Regions from separate parts of the Roseovarius sp. MBR-51 genome, predicted to be linked through region 1. Evidence: riboswitches for the same ligand, from Rfam matches in the RefSeq annotation. Region 1 holds a riboswitch; the other holds the start of a gene.

Region 1 (3,398 bases):
CCTGATTGGGCGCGTGCCGGGCTGAGCGGTCATTCGATCACCACCGCAATCGTGGCCTCGATGGGTACGCCATTCGATGCCAGTTGCGTATGGTCATTGGCATTCAACGTCACGCGGAGTTCATGCGTGCCGACCGGAAGCGCATCCAACTGCATCCACGGTCCATAGGCTCGCGCGATCTTGACACCGTTCAGATAGAGATGCGCATGACCGCGCCCCGGCACGGCTGGGCTATTCACCCCCTCGGGGTCAAAGATGAAATTCTCAACGCCGATATGCAGATTACGGCTCTGCGCCCCGTCGGGATGCAGGGTCAGCGTCATTGCTGGAGTGGGATCACTGACTTCGGTCAGGGTTGCATGCGCCGCCCCGCCGTGGTCATGGGCGTTATGGTCATGAACCGCCGCGCCATGGTCATGCCCCGCAAGTTGCACGCCGGATGTGGCGGCGACCAGAAACCCCAGCCCCGTGCCGAAAAAGAGGCCGATGCCGAGAAAGGCGAGTGGTTTGGCCATTGTGTTGTCTCCTGTCGGATGGCCCCGGCGCCTTGGCACCAGGGTGTTGACCTGTCAGGTTGCCGTGCTCTCACGCTGCCAGAAATACCCGGCAAAGAGACCAAGAAGGGCCCAAGCGGCAAAACCGACACCCAAGGCGCGTGCCGCGAAGAGCGCGGCAATCTCGGGCGGAACCGGGCCCGATAGCTCATCTGGGTGGGGCGCGCCAATGAGGTGCGGCGTCAGCATCAATACAATTGCCACCGTCCACACGACCCAGTTGCGGCCAAAGGCGATGAGCGCGAGCGCAATCGCAGTTGCTGCAACAGTGGACCACCACCAGACCTGACGCTCGGCCACGTCTGCGGCGGCAACGCCCGGCACTTCTGGCGGCAAGGAAAGGGCAGGCGCGAAATGAAACGCGACAAATCCTGCAATGCCCCAGATTAACCCGCTGCGCGCATTGATCGTGAAACCACGATCGGCGGCCACGCCCATGGCGGCAACCAGAATTAACGCATAGCCCACATAGATCAATGCCGAGAACAACAGGCTCAGCCCATCGCGCACCGGATCAAGACCGGGCAGGTCCGGATGAGCGCTAACCGCCTCCGCGCCGAAATGCACAAGGTCACCGCCCTCGTATAGCTCTGCATGCAAAAGCACAGGCTGCACGAACACCAACTGTAACAGGGCGGCAATCAGCCCCGCACAGAAACCAGCGAACAACGCGCTGGTGACGATTTTTGAGAACATGGATTAGTGGCAGGGAAAACCGGTCGCGTGGCGCACGTCATGTGCGGCGTCATGCAGAGCAGAAGCCTGCACATGGCCAGCGACGGTTACGATGCCAAGGCCCAGAAAGATCGCGGCAACGAACGGCAGGACGGTTGATTTTGCAGCGGTTTGAACCAATGCGGTCATAGCGGTATCTCCTTTACACCTCTCACCCGAGGCGGGATTAACAAACGCAGGGCTGGTCTCCTGGCTCGCGGGTCGTCGCCTGTCTGCCGCCTTCCCAAGGGTTTTACACCTCAGTGGCATCTGGCAGGGGCTCGCCGCTTACAGTCGCGGGGGCGGCTGACGCATGGACGCCCTGATTGGGTCCGCCGGCACGTCATTCCCATTTATCCTCGCGGCGCTTTGCACCGAAACGAGGAACCTTGCCACTCCCGTATGCAGGCTGCATCAGCATGCGTCAAGGTGGTTTGCGACCGCTCAAGGACGGTCTGCGGCATTGTTTCTTTGAATGCCGGCAGAGTTTTGCCCAATATCATGTGGATAACTGACCATGTCACCCTATATGCTGTGGTTGGCCGTTGACAGGTAGGCACCCCGAGCCTCAAACTCCGATGACAACGGAATCACCGGATAAGGGGCACGCGCGCAGGTGCAGTTCTCGAAACTCAGATTGACCGGCTTCAAGAGCTTTGTCGACCCGACCGATCTGATCATCGCGGGCGGTCTTACCGGCGTTGTAGGACCCAATGGCTGTGGCAAGTCCAACCTGCTCGAGGCGCTGCGTTGGGTGATGGGCGAAAACCGCCCAACCGCGATGCGCGGCGATGGCATGGAGGATGTGATCTTTGCCGGGGCCGCGACGCGACCTGCGCGAAACTTTGCCGAGGTGGTGATCCATCTCGATAATTCCGACCGGTTGGCACCGGCGGGTTTCAACGACTCAGATCATCTTGAGATCGTCCGCAGGATCACCCGCGATGTGGGCTCAGCGTACAAAGTTAACGGCAAGGACGTACGGGCGCGCGATGTTCAGATGCTGTTCGCCGATGCCTCGACCGGCGCGCATTCCCCGGCTCTCGTCCGGCAGGGGCAGATTTCGGAATTGATCAATGCGAAACCCAAATCGCGTCGGCGCATTCTAGAAGAGGCGGCCGGGATTTCGGGTCTCTATCAGCGGCGACATGAGGCCGAACTGAAACTGCGCGGCGCAGAAACCAACCTGACGCGTGTTGACGATGTTGTCGAACAATTGGCGGCGCAACTGGCGCAATTGGCGCGGCAGGCGAAACAGGCGGCGCGCTATCGGCAAATCGGCGAAGAATTGCGTCTGGCCGAGGGGCTGTTGCTCTATCGTCGCTGGAAAGAGGCAGATTTCGCGCACGCGCGCGCCGAGGATGAGCTTCGAGACCGCACCACCGCAGCAGCGCGTGCAGAAGTTGGGGCGCGCGAGGCAGCCAAAGCCCGGGCAAAGGCAGAGGAAGCACTACCCAAACTGCGCGAGGAAGAGGCCATCGCGGCTGCAATCCTGCAACGTCTGAGCGTGCAGCGAGATGCCCTTAGCGAACAAGAGGTGAATGCGCGCGACCGGATCGCCACCCTGCGTGGCCGGATCGAACAATTGGCCCGCGATATTGACCGCGAATCGGGGCTTAACCGAGATGCTGTCGACACCATTGCCCGACTTGATTGGGAGGCTGGTGAACTCGTCAAAGGTGCCGAAGGGCATGATGCCCGATTGGACGCCGCGCAGGCGGAGGCGCGCGAGGCAGCGCAGATCCTGCAACAGCGTGAGAACGATCTCAGCCAGATGACAGAGGATATTGCGCGCCTTGCAGCTCGCCATCAATCTGCGCAACGCCTGCTGGAGGATAGTCGCAAGACTTTGGCCAAGAGCGAGGCCGAGGCTGAGCGCGCGCGCTCAGCGCAGAGCCAGTCTCACGACGCCTTGGCCAAGGCGCAAGCCGATCACGCCGCAGCAATTGAGGCCGAAGCCGGTGCCGTGGCCGCAGCCGAGGCAGCAGAGGTGGCCTTGGTGGATGCTGACGAAGCCCGCGCAGAGGCTCAGGCACAAGAGGCCGAGGCGCGTGCCGCACGCTCCGAGGCCGAGGGAGAGGTCAACGCGCTGCGCGCCGAGGTCACAGCCTTGGCCAAGCTGGTGCAGCG
Region 2 (3,398 bases), on a different contig from region 1:
GTGACCCTCGGGCGGATCATGGCCTCGCGCCGGGATGTGCCGCTGAAGGACATTGTGGAAGAGACATTTCACACCATTCCGGTCACGCGCTATGACGGCGACGTGGCCTATATGTTCAACCAGTATCACCTGATTTCAGCGCCGGTGGTCGATGAGGACGGGCGGCTGGTGGGGGTCATCACCATTGATGACGCCATGGCCGTGCTGGATGAGGAGCATGAAGAGGATATCATGCGGCTGGCCGGGGTCGGCGAGGGCGGGATCAACGATTCGGTGATCGAGACCTCCAAGCAGCGGGTGCCGTGGCTGGCGGTTAACCTCGGGACGGCGATTCTGGCCTCGCTGGTGATTGCGCAATTTGAGTTGGCGATTTCGCAACTGGTGGCGCTGGCGGTCTTGATGCCGATTGTGGCCTCGATGGGGGGCAATGCCGGAACGCAGAGCCTGACCGTGGCTGTGCGCGCGCTGGCGACCAAGGATCTCACGGTATCAAACGTCTGGCGGGTGTTGCGCCGAGAAGTGCTGGTGGGGTTGATCAACGGGGTGATTTTCGCCCTGGTGATGGGTGCTGTCGGGATGATCTGGTTTGGCGGGCCGGAGCTGGGCTATGTGATTGCCGCCGCCATGGTGATCAATCTGGTGGTGGCCGGGCTGGCCGGGGCCGCGATTCCGGTTGTGATGGACAGATTGGGCTTTGACCCGGCGCTGGGCTCTGGCACATTTGTGACCACGGTGACGGATGTGGTGGGCTTTTTTGCATTTCTGGGGCTGGCAACGGTGTTTCTCTTATGAACGACCTGGCAGAGGTGAAGGCGGCGGCGCGCAAGGCAGCGTTTGCGCGGCGGGCCGAGGCGCATGCTGCGCGTCTGCCCGGTGTGGCAGCGCTCTTGTCGGGGGTATTGGCGGGTTATCGGGGGGTGGCTGTATCGGGCTATTTGCCGATCCGCAGCGAGATCGACCCGCGCGCCGCAATGGAAGAGGCGGCGACGCATGGGCCCGTCGTGGTGCCGGTGATCATGGGGGCGGGATTGCCGCTCCGGTTCTCGCGCTGGGTGCCGGGCTGCGCGCTGCGCGAGGGACCGTTTGGGGCCATGGTGCCGGAGGTGGATGATTTCGTCGAGCCGGAGATCCTGATCGTGCCGCTGGTGGCCTTTGATCGCAGCGGCGGGCGTTTGGGCTATGGCGGTGGCTTTTATGACCGCACGCTCGAGATGTTGCGCGCGCGGCGGGCAACGCTGGCGATCGGCTTTGCTTATGGTGCGCAGGAATCGGGGGGGCTTCCGCTGGAGCCGACCGATCAGCCACTTGATATGGTGGTGACAGAGGCTGAGGTGATCGCGTTTGGCCCAAGAGCATGAATATAACGCCCGTGTGGTCTGGACCGGCAACCGGGGCGAGGGCACGGCGCATTACAAGGGCTACGACCGGACGTGGAATGTGGAGACGCGCGGCAAGCCGGTGATCCAGTGCTCGAACGATCCGCTGCTGGGGGGCAATCCCGCGCTGCACAATCCGGAAGATATGTTGATATCGGCGCTGAGCGCCTGTCACATGCTGTGGTTCCTGCATCTGGCGAGTGACGCGGGCATTGCCGTACAATCCTATGAGGATGATCCCATTGCCATCGGGGAGACCGAGAGCACCGGGGCGAGCCGATTTCTGCGGGCCACGCTGCGGCCCCGGATCGCGGTGCCGGCGGGGACGGATCTGAGCCGGGCCGATGCGCTGCATGGGCAGGTGCATGCGGTCTGCTTTATCGCACGGTCGGTGAATTTTCCGGTGACCTACGCGGCGCGCTACCGGGTTCTGGCGTGAGTGGAATTGTCTGTGTCGGATTCGGGCTTGCGCGCAGATTGAGCGCGCGGTTAGGCTGATCCTGTCATGGTGCCATGCCGTCAGCATTACAGTGCTCTCGGGATGGAGAATTGGGAAGCCGGTGCAACTCCGGCGCTGCCCCCGCAACGGTAAGGGAGGGCGTTTCGGCGTTATGCCACTGGGCGACAATGCTCGGGAAGGTGCCGCGACGCGAGGGTCATCCGGCCCGCCATCCAAGCCCGGAAACCAGCCTTGGCGTGACGTCGAATCGCGGGGTGCGATGCGGGCGTGTGCGCCTCGGGCCGATGATCTGTGGCGCCATGTCCCTTGCCCCCCGCCCCATCCGGCCCGGGGTGTGGCCGGGGAGAGCAGCAAGATGACTTTTGTCCTGATCATGGATGGGCTGGAGAGCAGCCAAGCGACCGGGCCGCAGGCGATGCAGGCCGCGCGCATGGGTTTTTTGCAATGGGCCTGTGCAGTCGAGGGGCCGATTACGGCGCAGATGGCACGGGCGGCATTGGAGAGCCCGGCGGCACGGCAGGCTGAAAGTGCGGCAGCGCGTGCCTTTGTCGGGTTTTTACAGGAGGCCAGCCGGACGTGTCTGGCCTTGCCGATGCGGCGGGGCCGGGCACGGGTTCTTCACTGAGGCCGGTGGGGCGGACGGGCGCTGCGCGGTGGCGCTTCGCGCCTTGAGTCCGCGCTTGGGCGTTGGGACCAACGTCAGCAAGAGGCTAAGCCTTGCTTTTATCGTGCCGGTTCAAGGGAAACGCTGTCTTGCGTCCGCGCAATAAAAAACGGCGGCACCAGGGAGGAGGAGGGGTGCCGCCGTTTCCTATACGTCCGGCCCAGGGAGGAGGAGAGGGCCATTCGCAAAACGAAGGGACTGGATGGTCCCGATTTGACGGCCCCAGGCATCAGGGAGGAGGAGAGACGCCCGTGACCGTAACAGATACCCCAGGGAGGAGGAGGGGGGTATCTGATCTCTTATTACGACCGGTGGCCGTAAACTGTTTCATGTGCAACGCGAAGAATTTCACTACGGTGCAGGCCCAGATCGGCGAGGTCATGTGTGCTGAGTTGCGACAGCTCATTGACCGTGCGGCGATAAGTGCGGTAATTTGCGATACGCTGCATTGCAGCATAGACTGCGGCACTCAGATCCTCGCCGAGAACGGCGGCGGCAGAGCGGCGGATGTCAATCGAGGTAGCCATGTCTTCGGGTCCTTGCGGATTTTATCGTGTTCAAGTTCGGCGCTGTTCGTTTCGCCTTTGTTGATCCCAAGATACGCTTTTGCTGCGGCTGCACAATACCCCGCATAAGCAATGCTGCTATGCAGCAAATGCATAAGAAGAAAGTGACCTAAGGTTAAGCAAATGAAGCATTTTTTAGGCAGTTTAAAAACTGCTCTTGCCTTGGTTGCATAGAGCGGCGCTGATGTCGCCAATGGTAAAGGAACGAACATGACCGATATTCGCGCGGAACTCGAAGCGAGGCTTGACAGGCTGGAGTTGCCGGACGGCGGCAGTCTGATGTCACGGGACATGGTGCGCGCGTTGGTGGTCGAGGCGGGCGAGGTGCGCTT

What was found. A riboswitch is a leader RNA that binds a small molecule or an ion and turns the genes downstream of it on or off. The one in region 1 is predicted to bind cobalamin.
Region 2: linked by a shared signal. The riboswitch ahead of ACSSVY_RS06245 (hypothetical protein) and the one ahead of ACSSVY_RS14075 (CbtB domain-containing protein) in region 1 are both predicted to bind cobalamin.

Annotation. Positions count from the first base shown of each region.
Region 1 is NZ_JBRJGQ010000008.1:273,335-276,732, forward strand. Features, by position in the region: gene ACSSVY_RS14060 (DUF1636 family protein) at 1-25, shown strand, start outside; gene ACSSVY_RS14065 (hypothetical protein) at 30-515, opposite strand; gene ACSSVY_RS14070 (CbtA family protein) at 570-1,250, opposite strand; gene ACSSVY_RS14075 (CbtB domain-containing protein) at 1,254-1,418, opposite strand; cobalamin riboswitch at 1,452-1,675, opposite strand; gene smc (chromosome segregation protein SMC) at 1,885-3,398, shown strand, end outside.
Region 2 is NZ_JBRJGQ010000003.1:352,937-356,334, reverse strand. Features, by position in the region: gene mgtE (magnesium transporter) at 1-792, shown strand, start outside; gene ACSSVY_RS06255 (5-formyltetrahydrofolate cyclo-ligase) at 789-1,358, shown strand; gene ACSSVY_RS06250 (OsmC family protein) at 1,342-1,815, shown strand; cobalamin riboswitch at 1,866-2,084, shown strand; gene ACSSVY_RS06245 (hypothetical protein) at 2,192-2,461, shown strand; gene ACSSVY_RS06240 (DUF1127 domain-containing protein) at 2,803-3,027, opposite strand; gene ACSSVY_RS06235 (Mrp/NBP35 family ATP-binding protein) at 3,277-3,398, shown strand, end outside.